One region of the Enterobacter sp. H2G27 genome, then DNA from elsewhere that is predicted to be linked to it. Evidence: predicted binding sites of a transcription regulator. Region 1 holds the regulator's gene; the other holds the start of a gene.
What was found. The regulator Fur, encoded in region 1, represses iron uptake genes when iron is present. The targets are predictions, from matches to a motif close to ATAATAATGAGAACNACTATCAA.
Positions count from the first base shown of each region.

Region 2: a site for Fur is predicted at 7,085-7,107, ahead of bfd (bacterioferritin-associated ferredoxin). Genes of this name have one in related genera too.

Region 1 covers NZ_JBSVSI010000001.1:1,009,851-1,019,180, forward strand. Annotated here, with positions in the region: gene nagE (N-acetylglucosamine-specific PTS transporter subunit IIBC) at 116-2,137, shown strand; gene glnS (glutamine--tRNA ligase) at 2,307-3,974, shown strand; gene chiP (chitoporin ChiP) at 4,421-5,818, shown strand; gene chiQ (ChiQ/YbfN family lipoprotein) at 5,866-6,192, shown strand; gene fur (ferric iron uptake transcriptional regulator) at 6,285-6,731, opposite strand; gene fldA (flavodoxin FldA) at 7,023-7,553, opposite strand; gene ybfE (LexA regulated protein) at 7,709-7,996, opposite strand; gene ybfF (esterase) at 8,125-8,898, opposite strand; gene seqA (replication initiation negative regulator SeqA) at 9,082-9,330, shown strand, end outside.
Region 2 covers NZ_JBSVSI010000001.1:3,880,665-3,889,994, forward strand. Annotated here, with positions in the region: gene rplN (50S ribosomal protein L14) at 1-346, opposite strand, end outside; gene rpsQ (30S ribosomal protein S17) at 513-767, opposite strand; gene rpmC (50S ribosomal protein L29) at 767-958, opposite strand; gene rplP (50S ribosomal protein L16) at 958-1,368, opposite strand; gene rpsC (30S ribosomal protein S3) at 1,381-2,082, opposite strand; gene rplV (50S ribosomal protein L22) at 2,100-2,432, opposite strand; gene rpsS (30S ribosomal protein S19) at 2,447-2,725, opposite strand; gene rplB (50S ribosomal protein L2) at 2,742-3,563, opposite strand; gene rplW (50S ribosomal protein L23) at 3,581-3,883, opposite strand; gene rplD (50S ribosomal protein L4) at 3,880-4,485, opposite strand; gene rplC (50S ribosomal protein L3) at 4,496-5,125, opposite strand; gene rpsJ (30S ribosomal protein S10) at 5,158-5,469, opposite strand; gene ACW9E7_RS18565 (prepilin peptidase) at 5,850-6,323, shown strand; gene bfr (bacterioferritin) at 6,307-6,783, opposite strand; gene bfd (bacterioferritin-associated ferredoxin) at 6,856-7,050, opposite strand; gene tuf (elongation factor Tu) at 7,230-8,414, opposite strand; gene fusA (elongation factor G) at 8,484-9,330, opposite strand, start outside.

The DNA of each region.
Region 1 (9,330 bases):
TAATTTTTCACACACTCACAATGCCAGTGAAGCATCAACTGTATCTATAGTTCGTGACACAATAAAAAACAGAGCTGAGAACATGCCTTAAACGGGGTCTCATAGGGGGAAGAAAGTGAGTATTCTAGGTTATTTACAAAAGGTTGGCCGCGCACTTATGGTGCCGGTCGCCACGCTGCCTGCCGCAGCCATCCTGATGGGTGTCGGCTACTGGATCGACCCCAACGGCTGGGGTAATACCAGCGCGCTGGCGGCGTTCTTTATCAAGTCAGGTTCCGCCATTATCGACAATATGTCCGTGTTGTTCGCGATTGGTGTGGCTTACGGTATGTCCAAAGACAAAGACGGTGCCGCTGCGCTGACCGGTTTTGTCGGTTTCCTCGTCTTAACCACTCTCTGCTCACCTGCAGCAGTGGCCATGATCCAAAAAATTCCGGCGGACCAGGTTCCGGCGGCATTCGGTAAGATCAGCAACCAGTTTGTCGGTATCCTTGTGGGTATCATCTCTGCCGAACTGTATAACCGCTTCAGCAGCGTAGAGCTGCCAAAAGCGCTCTCCTTCTTTAGCGGCCGCCGTCTGGTCCCTATCCTGACCTCGTTTGTGATGATCGTTGTCGCGTTCATCATGATGTACGTCTGGCCGATGATTTTCGACGGTCTGGTGAACTTCGGTGAGCACATCCAGAAACTGGGTTCTGTCGGTGCGGGCGTGTACGCGTTCTTCAACCGTCTGCTGATCCCGGTTGGTCTGCACCACGCGCTGAACTCCGTGTTCTGGTTCGACGTTGCCGGTATTAACGATATCCCTAACTTCCTGGGTGGCGCACAGTCCATCGAAGCAGGTAAAGCGGTTGTCGGTATCACCGGTCGTTACCAGGCGGGCTTCTTCCCGATCATGATGTTTGGTCTACCGGGTGCTGCGCTGGCTATCTACCACTGCGCGCGTCCAGAGAATAAAGCGAAAGTGCTGGGTATCATGATGGCGGGCGCGTTCGCGGCCTTCTTCACCGGTATCACCGAGCCGCTGGAGTTCTCCTTCATGTTCGTGGCGCCGGTTCTGTATGTGATCCACGCCGTGCTGACCGGTATCTCCGTGTTCATCGCTGCCAGCATGCAGTGGATTGCCGGTTTCGGCTTCAGCGCCGGTCTGGTGGATATGGTGCTTTCGTCCCGTAACCCGCTGGCGACCCACTGGTGGATGCTGATCCCGCAAGGTCTGGTGTTCTTCGCGATCTACTACGTAGTGTTCCGTTTCACTATCACCAAATTTAACCTCATGACACCGGGTCGTGAACTGGCCGTGGCCGGTAGCGAAGCGGATGGTCAGGATATGAACGTGAGCGGTGCTCAGGACCAGGACGTTTCAGGTCTGGCGCGTCAGTACATCGCCGCAGTAGGCGGTTCTGACAACCTGACCGGTATCGATGCCTGTATCACTCGTCTGCGTCTGAACGTCAAAGACTCTTCCCTGGTGAACGAAGCGCTGGCCAAACGTCTGGGCGCGTCCGGTGTTATCCGCCTGAACAAAACCAGCGTGCAGATTATCGTTGGCTTTGTGGCAGAGAAAATTGCTAATGCCATGAAAACTACCGGCCCGGTAGCCGCAGCAGAAGCTTCTGCCGCCCCTGCCGCCGCGCCAGCGGCTGCAAAACCGCAGGCGGTACCCAACGCCAAAACGATAGCCGCGCTGGTTTCACCGGTAACCGGTGAAGTGGTTGCGATTGAGCAGGTGCCTGATGAAGCCTTCGCCAGCAAAGCGGTGGGTGACGGTGTGGCGGTGAAACCAACGGAAAAAATCGTTGTGTCTCCGGCGGCCGGTACCATCGTGAAAATCTTCAACACCAACCACGCGTTCTGCCTCGAAACCGAAAATGGCGCGGAGATCGTTGTCCATATGGGTATCGATACCGTTGCGCTGAACGGTCAGGGCTTTACTCGCCTGGTGGAAGAGGGCGCTGAAGTGGTGGCCGGGCAGCCGATTCTGGAAATGGATCTGGACTTCCTGAACGCCAACGCGCGCTCCATGATAAGCCCGGTCGTTTGCAGCAACATCGACGACTTCAGCGGCCTGGTCATTCAGGCGAAAGGTCAGGTTGTTGCGGGTCAAACACCGCTGTACGAGATTAAAGGCAAGTAATCGCTCCTGAGTAGAGTCATGCCTTAAGCGGCGGGGGAGATCCTCCGCCGCTTTTTTTTGCAGCAAATGCCCCCATTATTTTCTTCAGAGACGTTTTAAGGGTTGTCACTACGTCCGGCTTATAAGATCATATGCCGTTATACGTTGTTTACGCTTTGAGGAATCCACGATGAGTGAGGCTGAAGCCCGCCCGAGTAACTTTATTCGTCAGATCATCGATGAAGATCTGGCCAGTGGTAAGCACACCACAATTCATACCCGCTTTCCGCCGGAGCCGAACGGCTACCTGCATATCGGGCATGCGAAGTCCATCTGCCTGAACTTTGGCATTGCGCAAGACTACCAGGGACAGTGCAACCTGCGTTTCGATGACACCAACCCAGTAAAAGAAGACATCGAATACGTTGAGTCCATTAAGAACGACGTGCAATGGCTGGGCTTCAACTGGTCTGGCGATATCTGCTACTCCTCTGACTATTTTGATCAGCTGTACGCCTATGCGGTAGAGCTTATCAACAAAGGTCTGGCGTATGTCGACGAGCTGTCTGCTGACGAGATCCGTGAGTATCGCGGTACGCTGACCGCACCAGGCAAAAACAGCCCGTTCCGCGACCGCAGCGTGGAAGAGAACCTGGCGCTGTTTGAAAAAATGCGTGCCGGTGGCTTCGAAGAAGGCAAAGCGTGCCTGCGTGCCAAAATCGACATGGCGTCTCCGTTCATCGTGATGCGCGATCCGGTGCTGTACCGCATTAAGTTTGCGGAACACCACCAGACCGGCAACAAGTGGTGCATCTACCCGATGTACGACTTTACCCACTGCATCAGCGATGCGCTGGAAGGCATTACGCACTCCCTGTGTACGCTGGAGTTCCAGGACAACCGTCGTCTGTACGACTGGGTTCTGGATAACATCACCATTCCTGTGCATCCGCGCCAGTACGAGTTCTCTCGTCTTAACCTGGAATACACCGTGATGTCCAAGCGTAAGCTGAACCTGCTGGTGACCGACAAGCACGTTGAGGGCTGGGACGATCCGCGTATGCCAACCATCTCGGGTCTGCGTCGTCGTGGTTACACTGCCGCCTCTATTCGTGAGTTCTGCAAACGTATCGGCGTGACTAAGCAGGATAACACCATCGAGATGGCCTCCCTGGAATCCTGCATTCGCGAAGATCTCAACGAAAACGCTCCGCGCGCGATGGCGGTTATCGACCCGGTGAAACTGGTTATCGAAAACTATCCGCAGGGTGAAAGCGAGCTGGTCTCCATGCCTAACCATCCGAACAAACCGGAAATGGGTAGCCGTGACGTGCCGTTCAGCGGTGACATCTGGATTGACCGCGCTGACTTCCGCGAAGAAGCCAACAAGCAGTACAAGCGTCTGGTGCTGGGTAAAGAAGTGCGTCTGCGTAATGCCTACGTCATCAAAGCCGAGCGCGTTGAGAAAGATGCAGAAGGGAATATCACCACCATCTTCTGTTCTTATGATGCTGAAACGCTGAGCAAAGATCCTGCGGATGGCCGCAAGGTGAAAGGCGTTATCCACTGGGTGAGCGCATCCCACGCGCTGCCGGTAGAAATTCGTCTGTACGATCGTCTGTTCAGCGTGCCTAACCCTGGTGCTGCGGAAGACTTCCTGGCGACCATCAACCCGGAATCTTTGGTGATTAAGCAGGGCTATGCGGAGCCTTCTCTGAAAAACGCTGAAGCAGGCAAAGCGTTCCAGTTCGAACGTGAAGGTTACTTCTGCCTGGACAGCCGACACAGCACGGCAGAAAAACCGGTATTTAACCGTACCGTAGGTCTGCGTGATACCTGGACGAAGATCGGCGAATAATATTGCTGGTCTGGTCAATGAGAGACAAACGCCGCACTATGCGGCGTTTTTTTATTTAACGATCAGGGTATTAAGCCAGGGCCTAAAAAGGTGTGATAAAAATATCAGGTCAATGAGGTGCTACTTATTTTTCAAAAAAAAGTTTGTGTCATTAGGAAAAACAAAAAGGTTATAAGAAAGGGAAGATGTTTCTCGTCTAGCCACTGAAATACTTGAAAATTTCCCGCCATTCCTCGCCTCCCTGCAAATGTTACAAAGCACTACTAATTATGTGCACTTCGTCATAATCCTGACTTTTGTCCGCTAAAAAGCATTGATAATTCGCGTCGCGAAAAATAACCTAACGACGGTAGTTAATTCGAGGGTATTTAAAACTACCCCTGACCATTTGGTCTTTTTTATTTACGCCGTTTCAGGCGTTTTAATTCGTCAAAGAGGAATAATCTATGCGTACGTTCAGTGGCAAACGTAGTGCGCTGGCGCTGGCTATTGCCGGTGTGACAGCAATGTCGGGCCTGGTGGTGACACCAGAGGCGAAAGCGGCAGGCTTCATCGACGATTCTACCCTCACGGGCGGTATCTATTACTGGCAGCGTGAACGTGACCGTAAAGACGTCACCGAAGACAAATACAAAACCAACCTTTCTCATTCCACCTGGAACGCCAACCTGGACTTCCAGTCAGGCTATGCCGCGGATATGTTCGGTCTGGATATTGCTGCGTTTACCGCGATTGAAATGGCGGAAAACGGCGACAGCGCCCACCCGAATGAAATTGCCTTCTCCTCCAGCAATAAAGCGTATAAAGAAGACTGGTCCGGGGATAAGAGCGGCATCAGCCTTTACAAAGCCGCTGCAAAATTTAAATACGGTCCGGTATGGGCGCGCGGTGGTTATATTCAGCCAACTGGCCAGACCCTGTTAGCACCGCACTGGAGTTTTATGCCGGGTACCTATCAGGGTGCGGAAGCCGGGGCGAACTTTGACTACGGTGATGCGGGTGCGTTGAGCTTCTCCTATATGTGGACCAACGAGTACAAAGCACCCTGGCACATCGAGATGGACAAGTTCTACCAGAACGATAAGAAAACCAAAGTCGATTATCTCCACTCGCTGGGGGCGAAATACGACTTCAAAAACGATCTGGTTCTCGAAGCAGCATTTGGCCAGGCGCAAGGGTATATCGATCAGTACTTTGCCAAGGCCAGCTATAAGTTTGATGTCGCGGGTAGCCCGCTGAGTACCAGCTATCAGTTCTACGGTACGCGCGACAAAGTCAGCAACGGTGGCGTCAATGACATTTATGATGGCACCGCGTGGCTGCAGGCGCTAACCTTCGGCTATAAGGTCGGTCAGGTTGATTTACGTCTGGAAGGAACATGGGTGAAGGCGGAAGGGCAGCAGGGCTACTTCCTGCAGCGTATGACCCCGACCTATGCCTCATCCAACGGTCGTCTTGATATCTGGTGGGATAACCGCTCAGACTTCAACGCCGACGGCGAGAAAGCGGTCTTCTTCGGCGCAATGTACGACCTGAAAAACTGGAACCTGCCTGGCTGGGCGGTGGGCGCTTCTTACGCTTACGCCTGGGATGCAAAACCTGCCGATATGGCAACTCCGGACGCATACTACGATCCCAACTATCGCCTGAAAGAGTCTTCTTACAGCCTCGATGCTATCTATACCCTGCAGGATGGCCGCGCGAAAGGCACAATGTTCAAACTGCACTTCACTCAGTATGACAACCACTCCGATATCCCGAGCTACGCGGGCGGTTACGGCAACATCTTCCAGGATGAACGTGACGTGAAATTCATGGTTATCGCACCGTTCACTATCCTCTGATGAATCTTCCGGCGGGTTAGATCCCGCCGGACCGGAGACTGCATATGATGAAAAAAATCGTAATCGTCGCGTTACTGGCATCAGGGCTGGTGGCGTGTGCTCAGAGTGAGGCACCGAAAGAAGATTCCCGGCTGAAGGAGGCCTATAGCGCCTGTATTAATACAGCAGAAGGATCGCCGGAGAAAATTGAAGCCTGTCAGAGCGTGCTGAACGTGCTGAAGAAAGAGAAAGCGCATGAGCAGTTTGCGACGCGGGAGAATGTCCGCGTGATGGATTACCAGGCCTGTATCCAGGCGCGTAAAACCGGTAACGATCAGGAAGTGGCCAAGCGTTGCAATAAGATCTGGAACGAGATACGCAACAATAATAAATAAGTTGTTTTACGCCCGGTGGCGCTGCGCTTACCGGGCTTTTTTCTGGCAAAAAAAAGCCAACCTTTCGGCTGGCTCAGAGTATGAACACTTGCTTATTTTGCGTCGTGCGCGTGGTCATCTTCGCGGCAGTCGCCTTCAGCGCAGTGACCGTAAAGGTACAGGCTGTGGTTGGTCAGGCGGATACCGTGACGCGCGGCGATTTCACGCTGGCGCGCTTCGATGGAATCATCGCTGAATTCAATGACCTTGCCGCAGTCGAGGCAGATCAGATGATCGTGGTGCTGCTGCTGGGTCAGTTCGAAAACAGATTTACCGCCTTCGAAATTATGACGGGTGACAATGCCCGCGTCATCAAACTGGTTCAGCACGCGATAGACGGTAGCCAGCCCAATCTCTTCACCCATGTCGATAAGACGTTTATAAAGGTCTTCCGCACTGACATGGTGATTGTCTGGACCCTGAAGCACTTCGAGGATTTTTAACCGAGGAAGCGTAACTTTCAGGCCAGCCTTCTTTAATGCGGTATTGTTGTCAGTCATGCGGAATCTGTCCTGTTGCTAAACGATTCACTTCTGTAGGAAGTGACAGAAAATGCACCTGGGATAATGCGTCTCATTATAGAACTGCCATGGCTAAATGAAAACTGCAAGTCTCAGGCAAAATATGCTTATAAAAATGGGGTATCACCAACAAACTTGCTCAATGGAAAACCACATTTTATCAGGGAGACATTGTACAGGTCTGGGCGAAAAAGTTAAAAGATTGTAGCAATTAATTTAATCGGTTTGACCTGGTGCGCGGGCGCAACCGCCGTTGCGCCGCGAGAAAAATCAGGCGTTAAGAATATCGTCCAGGTGCAGTTCTTCACGGATCTGCTTAACCCATTTCTCAACGCGCTCTGCGGTCAGTTCTGGCTGACGGTCTTCGTCGATGGCCAGACCCACGAAATGATCGTCATCGGCCAGGCCTTTAGACGCTTCGAAGTGGTAACCAGCGGTCGGCCAGTGGCCTACGATAACCGCGCCGTTCGGCTCAATGATGTCGCGGATGGTCCCCAGCGCGTCACAGAAATACTCAGCGTAGTCTTCCTGGTCACCGCAGCCAAACAGGGCAACCAGCTTACCGTTGAAGTCCACTTCTTCCAGCGTCGGGAAGAAATCATCCCAGTCGCACTGGGCTTCACCGTAGTACCAGGTTGGGATACCCAGCAGCAGAATGTCATAGCCTTCCAGATCTTCTTTGCTGCTCTTGGCAATGTCATGCACATCAGCAACGTCTTTACCGAGCTGTTTTTGAATGTTTTTTGCGATATTTTCGGTATTGCCGGTATCACTGCCAAAGAAAATGCCGATGATTGCCATGAGTAAAATAACCTCTTGAAACTTAATAGTATGGTGGCGCAATTCGGCCACGGATAAGGGCAATAATAGCAGAACTGGCAACCCTGCGGAAACAGCTATCGCGCAGGACTGCACTCTGTGCTACATGAAAAGGGTAATAAAGAGGATTTTCAGACTTATGCCTGGCTGCGTAACGTCTCAAGCTGGGCGATTAACATCTCTTCAATGAGCTCGCTGCGGCTGATATTTCGCGCGTCAGCCAGCTCGTTCAGCGCATCGACGGCGTCGGCGTTAAGCTTCAGTTCGACACGCTTAAGCCCGCGATTTTTATCGCGTTTAAGCTGATTGCGTTTATTGATACGCAGCTGTTCATCGCGCGAAAGCGGATTCGTCTTCGGTCGTCCCGGGCGACGCTCATTCGCGAACAGATCTAGTGTCGTACGGTCCGTTTGTTCTTTGGCCATGATTCTGAGACTTCGGGGGAAACACGCCGCCCTGCTAATGCCCGGGCGATAAGCGCGCCATCATACATCACCAAAAACGGCACGCCAACGACTGGAAGCCCGCAGCCTTCCAGTCGCTTTCTTTTTAATCAATTTGTCGTATCAGCGAGATAGCGGCGAATGGCGCGCAGCACGGCGTCAGGTTTTTCCGCATGCACCCAGTGCCCGGCACCGGCAATCACGTGGGCGCGAGCCTGCGGGAATTGGGCCAGCAGCGTGTCGCGGTACGCGTCGGTAACGTAAGGAGAGTTACCGCCGCGAATAAAGAGGGTAGGGTGCGGCCAGGCGGGGACGGTTTCCCAGCCCACGATGTTGTTGTACTGGTTCCAGAGCACCGGCACGTTAAAACGCCATTGGCCGTCAACAAACGACTTCAGCAGGAACTGGACTACGCCTTCTTCATCAAGATGCTCACGCATGACGGCAGCCGCCTGCTGGCGTGTCGCGACGCCCGCTTTGGTGACCGCATTGATGGCGGCAAAAATTTCGTCGTGGCGGCGGACGTCGTAATCCACGGGCGCAACATCAATTACAACCAGGCCGTTAATACGCTCCGGGGCCAGTGCCGTCAGGGCCATCACCGCTTTGCCACCCATTGAATGCCCGATGAGGGTCACCTTTTGCAGGTCGTTGGCATCCAGCGTATCCAGCAGATCCTGCGCCATCGCCGCGTAGGTCATCTCGTCGGATCGGCCGGAAAGACCGTGATTGCGCATATCGACCTGTAAAATATCGTGGTCAGTAACCAGATCGCGCGCCAGCACGCCCAGGTTATCCAGGCTGCCAAAAAGCCCGTGAACCAGTACGATGGGAGAATTATTGTTCGGCGATTGTGCAGTTTGCGCTCGGGTATTCAATTTCATGGCAAAGTTCTTTTTTTACGTATGTCAGGTTAGGGTATCATGTTGACCATTCTGCCGCCCGGCTGCAAGGTTCCAGTTTAATCTGACTTTTGCCGCCAACCTGGTTTGACGCTATCCGCTGTTGGGATTTGACCTTATAATCCCAATGACTTGTATTCAGATAAGATATCGCACTGGATTAAGATGAAAACAATCGAAGTTGATGACGAACTCTATCAGTATATTGCCAGCCAGACGCGGCATATCGGGGAGAGCGCGTCCGACATTTTACGGCGCATGCTTAAAATTTCCGCCGCTTCACAGCCTGCTACCCCAGTCACCAAAGATGTCGTGTCTCAGCCAAGCGTTGTTGCACAAGCAAAACCTGCCGTGACGCCGGCAAAAGATAAAGTGCGTGCGATGCGCGAGCTGCTGCTCTCCGATGAATACGCG
Region 2 (9,330 bases), 2.9 Mb from region 1:
TAATTTTCATGAACTTCTCAGTACGAAGTTCACGAGTTACCGGCCCAAAGATACGCGTGCCGATAGGCTGCTCGCTGTTATTGTTTAAAATAACGCATGCATTACCATCGAAGCGAATGACAGAACCGTCAGGGCGACGAACACCCTTCTTGGTGCGCACCACTACCGCCTTCAGCACATCACCTTTTTTGACCTTACCACGTGGAATTGCTTCCTTGATGGTGATCTTGATGATGTCGCCTACGCCTGCGTAGCGACGGTGCGAGCCACCCAGAACCTTGATACACATTACGCGACGTGCACCGGAGTTGTCGGCGACGTTCAGCATAGTCTGTTCTTGGATCATTTTAGTGCTCCGCTAATGTCAACTACTACCTGAGACTCTAAAATCAGAGCCGTTAAAAAGCCCCATATCGAGGGCGCGGCATTATAACACCGCTTCTGCAATATGGGTAGAAAAAATAAACGGCTCATCGCTGAGCCGTTTATTCGTATTGAGAAGGCGTACTGTATTACAGAACCGCTTTCTCTACAACGCGAACCAGCGTCCAGGACTTAGTCTTGGACAGTGGGCGGCATTCACGGATTTCAACCTTGTCGCCGATACCACATTCGTTGTTCTCGTCATGTACGTGCAGTTTGGTCGTACGCTTGATGAATTTACCGTAGATCGGGTGTTTCACAATACGTTCGATAGCTACAACAATGGATTTCTCCATTTTGTCGCTAACAACACGACCTTGCAGAGTACGGATTTTATCGGTCATTACGCACCCGCCTTCTGAGTCAGTAAAGTCTTAACGCGCGCAACATTGCGACGCACTTGCTTCAGCAGGTGAGTCTGTTGCAGCTGGCCACTTGCAGCCTGCATACGCAGGTTGAACTGCTCACGCAGCAGGTTCAGCAGCTCAGCGTTCAGCTCTTCAACGCTTTTTTCACGCAGCTCTTTTGCTTTCATTACATCACCGTCTTAGTTACAAAGGTGGTTTTGATAGGCAGTTTCGCTGCTGCCAGGCCGAAGGCTTCACGGGCCAGCTCTTCCGGAACACCGTCCATTTCATAAAGGACTTTGCCCGGTTGGATCAAGGCAACCCAGTACTCCACGTTACCTTTACCTTTACCCATACGAACTTCCAGCGGCTTCTCGGTGATCGGTTTGTCCGGGAATACACGGATCCAGATCTTACCTTGACGCTTAACTGCACGGGTCATTGCACGACGTGCTGCTTCGATCTGACGTGCAGTCAGACGACCACGGCCAACAGCTTTCAGACCGAAAGTGCCGAAGCTAACATCCGTACCCTGCGCCAGACCACGGTTGCGGCCTTTGTGCACTTTACGGAATTTTGTACGCTTTGGTTGTAACATCAGCGACGCTCCTTATTTACGGCCTTTACGCTGCTGCTTTTTAGGTTGAGCAGCCGGTTTTTCCGGTTGTTCAACAGCAGCCATACCACCCAGGATCTCACCTTTGAAGATCCATACCTTAACGCCGATTACACCGTAAGTGGTGTGCGCTTCAGAGGTGTTGTAGTCGATGTCAGCACGCAGAGTGTGCAGCGGTACGCGACCTTCACGGTACCATTCGGTACGTGCGATTTCCGCGCCGCCCAGACGGCCGCTAACTTCAACTTTGATACCTTTAGCGCCCAGACGCATTGCGTTCTGTACAGCACGCTTCATAGCACGACGGAACATAACACGACGTTCCAGCTGTGAAGTGATGCTGTCAGCAACCAATTTAGCGTCCAGTTCAGGCTTACGAACTTCAGCGATATTGATCTGTGCAGGAACGCCAGCGATATCCGCTACGACCTTGCGCAGTTTTTCTACGTCTTCGCCTTTCTTACCGATAACGATGCCAGGACGAGCAGTGTGAATAGTCACACGGATGCTCTTCGCTGGACGCTCGATAACGATACGAGATACAGACGCTTTAGCCAGTTCCTTAGTCAGGTACTGACGTACTTTAAAATCGCTGTCCAGGTTGTCAGCGAATTCTTTGGTGTTCGCAAACCAGGTAGAGTTCCATGGTTTTACAATACCCAGGCGAATACCATTAGGATGTACTTTCTGACCCATTGCTAGTCTCCAGAGTCTCAGCGATCGGACACAACCACAGTAATGTGGCTGGTGCGCTTCAGGATGCGATCTGCACGACCTTTCGCACGCGGCATAATGCGCTTCATGCTTGGGCCTTCATCTACGAAAATTTTCGCAACTTTCAGATCGTCGATGTCAGCGCCATCGTTGTGTTCAGCGTTAGCAATGGCAGATTCCAGTACTTTCTTGACCAATACCGCAGCTTTCTTGTTGGTATAGGTCAGAATGTCCAGGGCCTGCGACACTTTCTTACCGCGAATCAGGTCAGCAACAAGGCGAACCTTCTGAGCAGAAGAACGAGCATGGCGATGTTGAGCTAAAGTTTCCATCTCTTCCTCCTACCTTATTTCTTCTTCGCTTTTTTATCAGCAGCGTGGCCGCGATAAGTACGAGTCGGTGCGAATTCACCCAGTTTGTGACCAACCATTTCGTCGGTAACAAAGACTGGAACGTGCTGACGACCATTATGGACAGCGATGGTCAAACCGATCATGTTAGGAAAGATCGTTGAACGACGGGACCAAGTGCGCAGGGGCTTCTTGTCTCCGCTTTCCACCGCTTTCTCTACCTTCTTCAGCAAGTGCAGGTCAATAAAAGGACCTTTCTTGAGAGAACGTGGCATGGCTTATCCTCTAAAATTATTTGCTACGGCGACGTACGATAAATTTATCAGTACGCTTGTTGCTGCGGGTCTTCTTACCTTTGGTCTGAACGCCCCACGGAGATACCGGGTGCTTACCAAAGTTACGACCTTCACCACCACCATGTGGGTGATCGACTGGGTTCATCGCAGTACCGCGAACGGTAGGACGAACACCACGCCAGCGTGCAGCACCAGCTTTACCCAGAACGCGCAGCATATGCTCAGCATTGCCAACTTCGCCCAGAGTAGCGCGGCAGTCTGCTTCGACTTTACGCATTTCACCAGAACGCAGACGCAGGGTGACATAAGCACCATCACGAGCAACGATCTGAACGTAAGTACCAGCGGAACGTGCCAGCTGACCGCCTTTACCTGGTTTCATTTCTACGTTATGAACGGTAGAACCAACCGGGATATTGCGCATCGGCAGGGTGTTGCCTGCTTTGATTGCAGCATCAACGCCAGACTGAATCTGGTCGCCAGCTTTCAGGCCTTTAGGGGCCAGGATGTAACGGCGTTCGCCGTCTTTGTACAGAACCAGCGCGATGTTCGCGGAACGGTTCGGATCGTACTCAAGACGTTCAACAACTGCTGGGATACCGTCTTTGTTGCGTTTGAAGTCAACAATACGATAAGCCTGCTTGTGGCCACCACCGATGTGACGAGTGGTGATACGGCCATTGTTGTTACGACCACCGGATTTGCTGTTTTTTTCCAGCAACGGAGCAAAAGGTTTGCCCTTGTGCAGCTCAGGGTTAACCACTTTAACTACGTGGCGACGACCCGGAGATGTCGGTTTACATTTAACAACTGCCATTGTATTACTCCTCCGACTTACTCAGCGCCGCCAACGAAGTCCAGATTCTGGCCTTCTTTCAGGGTGACGTAAGCTTTTTTCCAGTCGCTACGACGACCGATACGCTGTCCGTGACGTTTAACTTTCCCTTTAACTACCAGGGTGTTAACGACTTCGACTTCGACTTCAAACAGTTTCTGCACAGCAGCTTTGATCTCTGCTTTGGTCGCGTCTTTAGCAACTTTGAGAACGATGGTGTTTGTTTTTTCCATCGCAGTAGACGCTTTTTCAGAAACGTGCGGTGCGCGAAGCACCTTCAGCAGACGTTCTTCACGAATCATGCCAGCATCTCCTCAACTTGCTTAACAGCATCAGCAGTCATTACGACTTTGTCGAAGGCGATCAGGCTAACCGGGTCGATACCAGTCGCATCGCGTACGTCAACCTTGTGCAGGTTACGTGCGGCCAGGAACAGGTTCTCGTCCAGCTCACCGGTGATGATCAGCACATCTTCCAGAGCCATGTCTTTCAGTTTCTGTGCCAGCAGCTTAGTTTTAGGCGCTTCAACAGAGAACTTCTCGACAACGATCAGACGATCCTGACGTACCAGTTCGGACAGGATGCTTTTCAGCGCGCCGCGGTACATCTTTTTGTTAACTTTTTGACTGTGGTCCTGTGGACGCGCAGCGAAGGTCACGCCACCTGAACGCCAGATCGGGCTCTTGATAGAACCTGAACGCGCACGGCCGGTACCTTTCTGGCGCCATGGCTTTTTGCCAGAACCAGTTACTTCAGCACGAGTCTTCTGAGCACGAGTACCCTGACGAGCACCAGCTGCATAAGCAACAACAACCTGGTGAACCAGCGCTTCGTTGAAATCACGACCGAAGGTAGTTTCGGAAACAGTCAGCGCGCTCTGCGCGTCTTTCAATACTAATTCCATTGCTATCCCCTTACGCCTTCACAGCTGGTTTAACGATCAGGTCGCTACCGGTTGCACCCGGAACTGCACCTTTAACCAGCAGCAGGTTGCGCTCAGCGTCAACACGTACTACGTCCAGGCTCTGAACGGTTACACGTTCGTTACCCAGCTGACCTGCCATTTTCTTGCCTTTGAACACTTTGCCCGGAGTCTGGTTCTGACCGATAGAACCCGGAACGCGGTGAGACAAGGAGTTACCGTGAGTAGCGTCCTGGGTACGGAAGTTCCAGCGCTTAACGGTACCAGCAAAACCTTTACCTTTAGAGGTACCGGTTACGTCAACTTTTTTAACGTCAGCAAACAGCTCAACGCTAATGTCCTGACCTACGGTGAACTCTTCGCCTTCAGCAAGACGGAATTCCCACAGACCACGGCCAGCTTCTACGCCAGCTTTAGCGAAGTGACCCGCTTCTGGTTTGGTTACACGGTTAGCTTTTTTAGCACCAGTGGTAACCTGAATAGCGCGGTAGCCATCGTTAGCCAGATCTTTAACCTGAGTAACGCGGTTTGCTTCAACTTCGATTACGGTTACTGGGATAGAAACGCCATCTTCAGTGAAGATGCGGGTCATACCCACTTTTTTACCGACTAAACCAATCATTGTTTCAACCTCTCAATCGCTCGATGACCTGATTAACCCAGGCTGATCTGCACGTCTACACCGGCAGCCAGATCCAGACGCATCAGAGCATCAACGGTTTTCTCAGTTGGCTCAACGATGTCAACCAGACGCTTGTGAGTGCGGATTTCGTACTGATCGCGCGCGTCTTTGTTGACGTGCGGAGAGATCAGAACGGTGAAGCGCTCTTTGCGGGTCGGCAGCGGGATCGGACCACGGACTTGCGCACCAGTGCGCTTAGCAGTCTCGACGATTTCCGCGGTTGATTGATCGATCAGACGATGATCAAACGCTTTAAGGCGGATACGGATTCTTTGGTTCTGCATGAGACCAGAGCTCCAATTATTTTATAAACGAAAATGATTACTCCTCAAACCCATTACGATTGATGGGAGAGTGTAACCGTTCTTACGTAGCTCCCCAATTGGGAGCATTGTTGAGTAACAAAATGAGCTACTCTGGTTCTGATTGAACCCGCCGTCAATTACGACAAGCCCGCGCATTATACGTAAATCTGGGCAAGACGCAAGTGCCGTTTAGAAATTAAGCGTCAGAGGCGCAGTATTCGTAAGAGCGCGCAACATTTTATGCAATGTAATCTGCGTCGATGTTTTGTTTCGAGCCGCTACGCGTCTCCGTTTTTTATGCATTGCCGGCAAGGCCGATTATAACGAGTATGCGCCCAAACCCGCTTGAGGCCTTTTTCATGCTAACCACCCTCCCCTTTCTGCTGATCTATCTTTCGCTGACTGCCTTACTGGTACATGCCGATATTCGCTACGGTCTGCTTCCCGATAAATTTCTCTGCCCGCTGCTATGGGCGGGCCTGCTTTTTCAGCTCTGTATCCATCCGGATTTTCTGCCACGTGCGGTGGTGGGTGCGATGGCTGGATATATCGGTTTTGCCGTTATTTACTGGGGCTACTGGTTTATCCGCCGACGTGAAGGTATGGGATATGGCGATGTAAAATACCTGGCTGCGCTTGGCGCATGGCACGGCTGGTGCGTACTGCCTACGCTGGCGCTACTCGCGGCGCTGATGGCGCTTCTTTGCATTATTGTTTTTTCGTTAATCCGCCCTGATAAGAAGGCAATAAAAAACCCGCTGCCTTTTGGGCCATTTCTGGCAGCAGCGGGTTTATGCGTTGGCTGGAAGACGTTGCTTATTCTTCCACTTTAATCTGTGACTGAAGATAGTTTTGCAGGCCGATTTTAGCAATCAGATCCAGCTCCGTTTCCAGCCAGTCAATATGGCCTTCTTCATCGGCCAGGATCTGGATCATCATATCGCGACTGACGTAGTCATGTACGCTGTCAGCATAGGCAATGGCTTCACGGAGATCTTTGGCGCCTTCAAGCTCCAGCCTGAGGTCGGAACGCAGCATCTCTTCGACATCTTCTCCGATGCCCAGCTTGCCGAGATCCTGCAGGTTTGGAATGCCTTCAAGGAATAAAATACGCTCGATATATTTATCAGCGTGTTTCATCTCATCTATAGATTCATGGTACTCAACGTCGTTTAAACGTTTGAGTCCCCAGTTTTTGAACATTCTCGCGTGAAGAAAGTACTGGTTGATTGCGACAAGCTCATTTCCCAATAATTTATTGAGATAACTTATGATTTTAACATCACCTTTCATTATATAGTCCCTCCGCTTCCACTCATTGAAGCGTAGATCGGGCTACAGGGATGTCAAAAAAAAGATGGGCGCTTACGCGATCTCTTTGTATTCCGGGATCTGCATCAGTTCGTCCTGCATGATCTCTCGCGCAGCACGTACACATTTACCGCATTGATTTCCCACCGGAACAAATTTGCGAAGCTGCTGGAATGACTGGGGCTGGAACTGGCGAACGGCCTGACGTATTTTTTTGTCGCTTACACCATTACATAAACAAACGTACATATAAACTCCCGTTCAAATTATGCGCAAAGTGTAAGTGAGAATGGTTATGATTACAATAGCACAAACGCCAGAATGCGGGGAGGGAGCAGGCAAAAAATGCGAAATTTTGTGACAAATACCTGAGCGGCAGAAAACAAAAAAGGACGCCGAAGCGTCCTTTTTTATTCGGGGATAATTAATTAGCCCAGAACTTTAGCAACAACGCCCGCGCCAACGGTACGGCCGCCTTCACGGATTGCGAAACGCAGACCGTCGTCCATCGCGATTGGGTGGATCAGAGTCACAACCATCTTGATGTTGTCGCCTGGCATTACCATCTCAACGCCTTCTGGCAGTTCGATGGTACCGGTCACGTCAGTTGTACGGAAGTAGAACTGTGGACGGTAGCCTTTGAAGAACGGAGTATGACGGCCGCCTTCGTCTTTGGACAGAATGTACACTTCAGATTCGAACTTGGTGTGTGGCTTGATTGAGCCTGGCTTCGCCAGAACCTGACCACGTTCGATTTCTTCACGTTTGATACCACGCAGCAGAACACCAACGTTCTCACCAGCACGGCCTTCGTCCAGCAGTTTGCGGAACATTTCAACGCCAGTACAGGTAGACTTTGCAGTCTCTTTGATACCAACGATTTCAACTTCCTCACCAACTTTGATGATACCGCGCTCTACACGACCGGTAACAACGGTACCACGACCGGAGATGGAGAATACGTCTTCGATTGGCAGCAGGAATGGCTTGTCAATCGCACGCTCTGGTTCTGGGATGTAAGAATCCAGGAAGCCAGCCAGTTCGATGATTTTCGCTTCCCACTCAGCTTCGCCTTCCAGCGCTTTCAGAGCAGAACCACGAACGATTGGAGTATCGTCGCCTGGGAAATCGTACTGAGACAGCAGTTCACGAACTTCCATCTCTACCAGTTCCAGCAGCTCTTCGTCATCAACCATGTCGCACTTGTTCAGGAACACGATGATGAAAGGAACGCCTACCTGACGACCCAGCAGGATGTGCTCACGAGTCTGAGGCATTGGGCCGTCAGTCGCAGCAACAACCAGGATCGCGCCGTCCATCTGCGCAGCACCGGTGATCATGTTTTTAACATAGTCGGCGTGGCCTGGGCAGTCTACGTGTGCGTAGTGGCGAGTCGGGGTGTCATATTCAACGTGGGAAGTGTTGATGGTGATACCACGAGCTTTTTCTTCTGGTGCGTTATCGATCTGGTCGAATGCACGAGCAGAACCACCGTAGGTTTTAGCCAGAACGGTAGTGATTGCAGCAGTCAGGGTAGTTTTACCATGGTCAACGTGGCCGATAGTACCAACGTTGACGTGCGGTTTTGTACGTTCAAATTTTTCTTTAGACACGGCTATATTCCTTACTATAGTGCTCTCCCCTCTGGAGAGAGCACGGGACTTAGGTTTTAATCCTGTGGATTACTTACCACGGGCTTCAATAACGGCCTGAGCAACGTTGTTAGGCGCATCATCATACTTCAGGAATTCCATGGTGTATGATGCACGACCTTTGGTCAGAGAACGCAGCTGAGTCGCATATCCGAACATTTCAGACAGCGGAACTTCAGCGTGGATCTTAACGCCAGTTACTTCGGATTCCTGACCACGCAGCATACCGCGACGACGGCTCAAGTCACCGATAACGTCACCGGTGTTCTCTTCAGGAGTTTCTACTTCAACCTTCATGATTGGCTCAAGCAGAACTGGTTTTGCTTTCTTAAAGCCTTCTTTAAAGGCAATAGACGCAGCCAGTTTAAACGCCAGTTCAGAGGAGTCAACGTCGTGGTAAGAACCGAAGTGCAGACGAACACCCATGTCAACAACCGGATAGCCAGCCAGAGGGCCCGCTTTCAGCTGTTCCTGGATGCCTTTATCAACGGCAGGGATGTATTCGCCAGGAATTACACCACCTTTGATGTCGTTGATGAACTCGTAACCTTTCGGGTTAGAGCCCGGCTCCAGTGGGTACATGTCGATCACAACGTGACCGTACTGACCGCGACCACCAGACTGCTTAGCGTGTTTACCTTCAATGTCGGTAACTTTCGCGCGAATCGCTTCGCGGTAAGCAACCTGAGGTTTACCCACGTTCGCTTCAACGTTGAATTCACGCTTCATACGGTCAACGATGATGTCCAGGTGCAGTTCACCCATACCAGCGATGATGGTCTGGTTAGATTCTTCATCAGTCCATACGCGGAATGATGGGTCTTCTTTCGCCAGACGGCCCAGAGCCAGACCCATTTTTTCCTGGTCAGCTTTGGTT